2 regions of the Arthrobacter sp. 92 genome follow, and region 1 is predicted to be linked to the other one. Evidence: riboswitches for the same ligand, from Rfam matches in the RefSeq annotation. Region 1 holds a riboswitch; the other holds the start of a gene.
The links. A riboswitch is a leader RNA that binds a small molecule or an ion and turns the genes downstream of it on or off. The one in region 1 is predicted to bind glycine.
Positions count from the first base shown of each region.

Region 1 (3,206 bases):
CGCAGCGCCTTCCCCCACATCTGTACGTGGCGCTGAAGCTCTCCCCCGCCACTTGTCTGGACCCGCTGCTACCGGGCCTGCTGGAGGAATCCCTGCTGGCCCCGGACCGCATCGTCCTTGAACTCACCGAAGCGCTGAGCCCGGAGCAGGCCCGCGCCCTGAACGAGGCACTGGCACCACTGCGAGGGCGCGGGGTCCGGCTCGCGTTCGACCATGCCGGCTCATACTTCGACTCGCTCCACCGGATTAAAGAACTTCAACCCGAAATCATCAAACTCGACCGCAGCCTCATCGCCGGAATCGACACGGACACCCTCCGCCACGCCTTCGTCGAGGCCATGGTCGGCTTCGCCGAACAGCTCGGAGCAGCGCTCATCGCCGAAGGAATCGAAACCAAAGACGAACTCGCCGCTGTCGGAGCACTCGGCGTGAGCGGCGCCCAAGGCTACTTCCTCGCCCGACCCACCACCCGCCCCCAGGACTGGGCCGACTGGGACCACCCCGCCCACGCACAGGCAGGACCGCAGGCTCCTCCCCCTACAGCCTCCATATGGTTTTGACCACAACCACACCGCAAGAACCCGCCACAGGGGCACCGGCAGGCAACCAGCCGAAACCGAACCCTGCACGCGCTGTCCCGGATTTGACCACCGGTACCGGCTCTCCAGCGCCTGAGACGTGCGCCCTGTGCAGGCTATTCAGGGGGCCGCAGGGAAAGCGGGCTAACGTCTCAGAGGTCCTTCAACCTGATCGCCGATGTGCGGTCCGTCGCGGTCCATCCAGTAGCGCCGCGTGACGGCGATGGCCACCTTGGTGTCCATGGGCTGAATGCCGGGAGTGCGCCGATGTCCTTGGTGATGAAATCGGCCGGACTCCTGGGATCATGAAAGACTCCGTGAAAGACCACGGGGGCCTGACCAGTAACCATCGTGACCATGGGGGCTGATTCGTGACCGCTGAGCCGGTCCAGCACATCCGAAATGGATTTGGGTCTGACCTGCAGGGAGACCACGGCGGTGAGGGGAAAGCCTACGGCGTTTGCGCAAGTGGGCCGGCATGTCATTGGTTCAGGTAGGGGGTAGTTCAGGACCAAGATTCCGAGGGCTTCGCTCTATCCCTGAGTGGCGGTGCCTTCGATGAGTTTGTAGACGCCCCCTACCGGCGCGCGGTCGGAGCCAAGGGTCATCTCCCCACCGAGCAGACGGCCCTGCCGACTCCTTGGTCAGTTGACTGCAGGGCAGCGAATGACATTTTGAAGCGGGCTCTTGCGTTGCTGCCCGAGCGCAAGCTACAGTGTGAGCCGTGTCACCGACAAGTGGCACAGCTTATGATCTGCGGCGGGAGAGTCCTGCCGGTACGTTCAGCAGGCGCCGTAGGAGCAAATCCTCCCCAGGAATCTCTCAGGCCCACGTACCGCCGCGGCAAGGCAACTCTGGAAAGCAGTCCGGGAAACCGGGCTCACCGACGGTGCAAGTGGCGCCTGCTAACAGCAGGCAACGCGGAAACTCTCAGGTCCAATACAGAGCGGGGAGGAACCCGAATCATCGTGGCACTCCGGCGCCACCTGAATTATGGAGTTCCTCATGACGATTCAGTCGACCCCGTCCACGTTCGCAGACCGCCACATCGGCGCGCGCCGCCAAACAGACATCGACACCATGCTCAAGGCCGTCGGCTACGACACCGTAGACGGCCTCGTTGACAACGCAGTACCCGCCTCCATCCGCCAGGAAAAGCCGCTCAGCCTCGACAGCGCCCTCAGCGAAGTTGAGGTGCTGGCCGAGCTGCGCAAGCTCGCTTCCAAGAACAAGACGGCCGTGCAGATGATCGGCCAGGGCTACTACGACACCGTCACGCCGCCGGTGATCCGCCGCAACATCCTCGAAGCCCCCGCCTGGTACACCGCCTACACGCCCTACCAGCCGGAGATTTCCCAGGGCCGGCTCGAGGCGCTGCTGAACTTCCAGACCATGGTCCAGGACCTCACCGCGCTTCCGGTGGCCAACGCGTCGCTCCTCGACGAGGCCACCGCCGTGGCCGAAGCCGTGCTCCTGATGCGCCGCGCCAACAAGAACAAAGAGGCCCGTGACGGCAAGACCGTCCTGGACGCCGACTGCCTCCCGCAGACCATCGCCATCGTCAAGGGCCGCGCCGAAGCGCTCGGCTTCGATGTGGAGATAGCGGACCTGTCCCAGGGACTGCCCGACGGCGACATCAACGGTGTGGTCCTGCAGCAGCCCGGCGTTTCCGGCCAGGTCTGGGACCAGACGGCCGTGATCGCAGAGGCCAAAGACCGCGGCGCGCTCGTCACCGTGGCAGCGGACCTCCTGGCCCTGACCCTGCTCACCCCTCCGGGCGAGCAGGGCGCGGACGTCGCCGTCGGCTCCACGCAGCGCCTGGGCGTGCCGCTGTTCTTCGGCGGCCCGCACGCGGCCTACATGGCGGTGCGCGAAGGCATGGAACGCACGCTTCCCGGCCGCATTGTCGGCGTCTCCAAGGACAACGCCGGCGTCCCGGCCTACCGGCTGGCCCTGCAGACCCGCGAGCAGCACATCCGCCGTGAAAAGGCCACGTCCAACATCTGCACCGCTCAGGCGCTGCTGGCCATCGTCTCCTCGATGTACGCCGTCTACCACGGACCTGACGGTCTGAAGGCGATCGCCGAGACCGTCCACAACAACGCCCGCGCCCTCGCCGCCACGCTGAAGATCGCGGGCCGGGAACTGGTGAGCGAGTCCTTCTTCGACACCGTCACAGTCCGCGTGCCGGGCAAAGCCCGGAAGGTCATCACCGCCGCCGAGGCCCGCGGCATCAACCTACGCTTCATCGATGCGGACACGGTTGGCGTGTCAGTCGATGAAACCACGACGGCGGAGGTTCTCTCCGCGGTGGTCGTCGCCTTTGGCGCCGGTCCCGTGGTGGCGGCCCAGGGCTTCGAGCTGCCCGAGACGGTGCAGCGCACCTCCGAATTCCTGCAGCACCCGGTGTTCAACACCCACCGCTCCGAAACCCAGCTGCTGCGCTACATCCGGAAGCTCTCGGACCGGGACCTCTCGCTGGACCGCACCATGATCCCGCTGGGCTCGTGCACCATGAAGCTGAACGCCACCGCCGAGATGGAGGCCATTTCCTGGCCGGAGTTCGCCTCCATCCACCCCTTCGCGCCGGACTCCCAGACCGCGGGCTGGCGGGAACTGATCGAGGGC
Region 1 covers NZ_CP189863.1:2,063,535-2,066,740, reverse strand. Annotated here, with positions in the region: gene ACP4XC_RS09460 (EAL domain-containing protein) at 1-560, shown strand, start outside; glycine riboswitch at 1,329-1,426, shown strand; glycine riboswitch at 1,428-1,533, shown strand; gene gcvP (aminomethyl-transferring glycine dehydrogenase) at 1,572-3,206, shown strand, end outside.

Region 2 (3,206 bases), 1.1 Mb from region 1:
AATCCAGAGCAGCTGGACTCCAGTGGGATCGAGGCTGCGGGCGATTGCCGGGAGGGCAAAGGTCAGGGCGGTGTTGTCCACCGCCACCAGGAGGACCGGGAACATGAGCAGCCCCAGCGCCAGCCAGTCCCGCCCGGGTCCGCGGTCCGGGCGGGGGGCGGCATCAGAACGCTTGGGTAGCGAATCCCGCGTGCGGGGGGTCGATGCGATTGCCATGGCTTAACTATACCGTCTGGACGGTATAGTTAAGAAATGACCCCGCGGCAGCGGGCATGATAGGAACCATGGCCAGAAAACCCGTCGCACGTGAAGCCGTCCTCGACGCCTTCGAATCCCTCCTCATTGAGGTCGGTGAGCGGGCCGCCACCTTGGATGCGGTGGCCAAAAGGGCCGGCGTTTCGAAGGGCGGTTTGCTCTACCACTTCCCCAACAAGGAGGCCATGATTTCGGTGTTGCTCGAGCGTATGGACCGCCTGGTGGCCGAGGACGTCAAAGCAATGTCCGTGGCGCCGGAAGGGGCGGCCGCCTACTTCATCAAGTCTTCGTTGTGGGCAGACACCCCCTTGGACCGGGTCTTTGTGGCGGCTACCCGCCTCGCGGAGGTGGCGCACAAGGAAACACTGCACCGTTTTGCCGCCGTCCAGCAGAGTTGGCTGGAACTGCTGGCCGCCGACGTCGGGCCCGCGATGGCCAAAGCTGTCCTTTACATGGGCGATGGCCTGTATTTTAACGCCATGCTCGCCAGCGGGCCCGGGGGATCGGCGGCTGGCTTGAGCGGTGATGTGGAGAGCCTGTTGGCCGCCGTGGAGAGGCTGCGGGACTGATAGTGCGGTGGCGCCGTCGGGGACAGCGGGCCGACGCCTCACAGTTTGCAGACGCGTCTCAGGCATAGGACAATGGCAGTTGTGACAGTTGTCACCGCTAATTTAATATGCCTTTGATCTGCGGCGGGAGAGTTCTGCAAGTAGGTACAAGCAGGCGCCGTAGGAGCAAATCCTCCCCAGGAACCTCTCAGGCCCACGTACCGCCGCGGCAAGGCAACTCTGGAAAGCAGCAGGCTGCCCGAACCCACCGTCCCTTGGATATTCAGGACGGCGGTTCTGGTCACGCCGTGCTCACCGACGGTGCAAGCGGAGCCATGCGAGAGCACGGCTGCGCGGAAACTCTCAGGTCCAATACAGAGCGGGGAGGAACCCGAATCGATGTGGCGTACCCTGCGCCGCCTGAGTTATGGAGTTCCTTGTGACTGTTACCCCAGCGTCCACGTCCTTCGTTGACCGGCACATCGGCGCCCGCCGCCAGTCCGACGTCGACGCCATGCTGAAGGCCGTCGGCTACGACACTGTCGACGCCCTGGTGGATACCGCCGTTCCGAAGGACATCCGGCAGGATTCCGACCTCGCGCTCGCCGCAGCCCTCAGCGAAGTGGAAGTCCTCGCCGAACTGCGCAAGCTGGCCGCGAAGAACAAGACGGCCGTGCAGATGATCGGGCAAGGCTACTACGACACCCTCACCCCGCCGGTGATCCGCCGCAACATTCTCGAAGCTCCGGCCTGGTACACCGCGTACACGCCCTACCAGCCGGAGATCTCCCAGGGCCGGCTCGAGGCGCTGCTGAACTTCCAGACAATGGTCCAGGACCTCGTCGGCCTGCCCATCGCCAATGCCTCGCTGCTGGACGAAGCCACCGCCGTGGCCGAGGCAGTGCTGATGATGCGACGCGCCAACAAGAACAAGACGGCCCATGACGGCAAGACTGTCCTCGACGCCGACTGCCTGCCGCAGACCATTGCGGTCGTCAAGGGCCGGGCCGAAGCCCTGGGCTTCGAGGTCGAGGTCACGGACCTGTCCAAAGGCCTGCCCGAGGGCGTCATCAACGGCGTCGTGCTGCAGCAGCCCGGTGCCTCAGGCCGCGTGTTTGACCACTCGGCTGTCATTGCGGACGCCAAGGAACGCGGCGCACTCGTGACGGTGGCCGCCGACCTGCTGTCCCTGACGCTGATCACCTCGCCCGGGGAGCAGGGCGCGGACATCGCCGTCGGCTCCGCCCAGCGCTTCGGCGTGCCGCTGTTCTTCGGCGGCCCGCACGCCGCGTATATGGCGGTCCAGAAGGGCCTTGAGCGCTCCATGCCCGGCCGCCTCGTGGGTGTCTCCAAGGACAACGCCGGCGTCCCCGCCTACCGGCTGGCGCTGCAGACCCGCGAGCAGCACATCCGCCGCGAGAAGGCCACCTCCAACATCTGCACCGCCCAGGCGCTGCTGGCCATCGTGGCCTCCTTCTACGCTGTCTATCACGGCCCCGACGGGCTCAAAGCCATCGCCGAAGCTGTCCACGGCCACGCCAGGACCATCGCCGCCTCACTGAAGGCCGCTGGGCTGGATGTGCTGCACACGTCCTTCTTCGACACCGTCACCGTGTCCGTGCCGGGCAAGGCTGCCGAAATCATCGCGGCCGCCGAGGCCAAGGGCATCAACCTGCGCGCCATCGACACCGATACGGTCGGCATCTCCACCGATGAAGCCACGACGGCGGCCATCGTCGCCGACGTCGTTGCCGCGTTCGGCGCCAGCGTGGTGGATTCCGTCGATGGGTTCGGCCTGGACCCCGCCGTCGAGCGCACGTCCGACTACCTTCAGCATCCGGTGTTCAACACCCACCGTTCCGAAACCCAGCTGCTGCGCTACATCCGCCGCCTCTCGGACCGGGACCTTGCCCTGGACCGCACCATGATCCCGCTGGGTTCGTGCACCATGAAGCTGAACGCCACGGCAGAGATGGAGGCCATTTCCTGGCCGGAGTTCGCCTCCATCCATCCCTTCGCGCCCGAGTCCCAGACCGAGGGCTGGCGCGAGTTGATCGGGGACCTCGAAGCCCAGCTGACCGAGATCACCGGCTACGACCAGGTCTCGATCCAGCCCAACGCCGGATCCCAAGGCGAGCTCGCCGGGCTGCTGGCGATCCGCGGCTACCACCGTTCCCGCGGCGACGACCAGCGCAACATCTGCCTGATCCCGGCCTCCGCCCACGGCACCAATGCCGCCTCGGCCGTGCTGGCAGGCATGAAGGTCGTTGTCGTGGCGACCGCTTCTGACGGCACGATCGACCACGCGGACCTCACTGCGAAGATCGAACTGCACCAGGACGTCCTGTCCGCGATCATGATCACCTACCCGTCCACGCACGGGGTGTACGACGCCGACGTCCG
Region 2 covers NZ_CP189863.1:915,884-919,089, forward strand. Annotated here, with positions in the region: gene ACP4XC_RS04265 (MFS transporter) at 1-216, opposite strand, end outside; gene ACP4XC_RS04270 (TetR/AcrR family transcriptional regulator) at 285-824, shown strand; glycine riboswitch at 939-1,037, shown strand; gene gcvP (aminomethyl-transferring glycine dehydrogenase) at 1,231-3,206, shown strand, end outside.
Region 2: linked by a shared signal. The riboswitch ahead of gcvP (aminomethyl-transferring glycine dehydrogenase) and the one ahead of gcvP (aminomethyl-transferring glycine dehydrogenase) in region 1 are both predicted to bind glycine.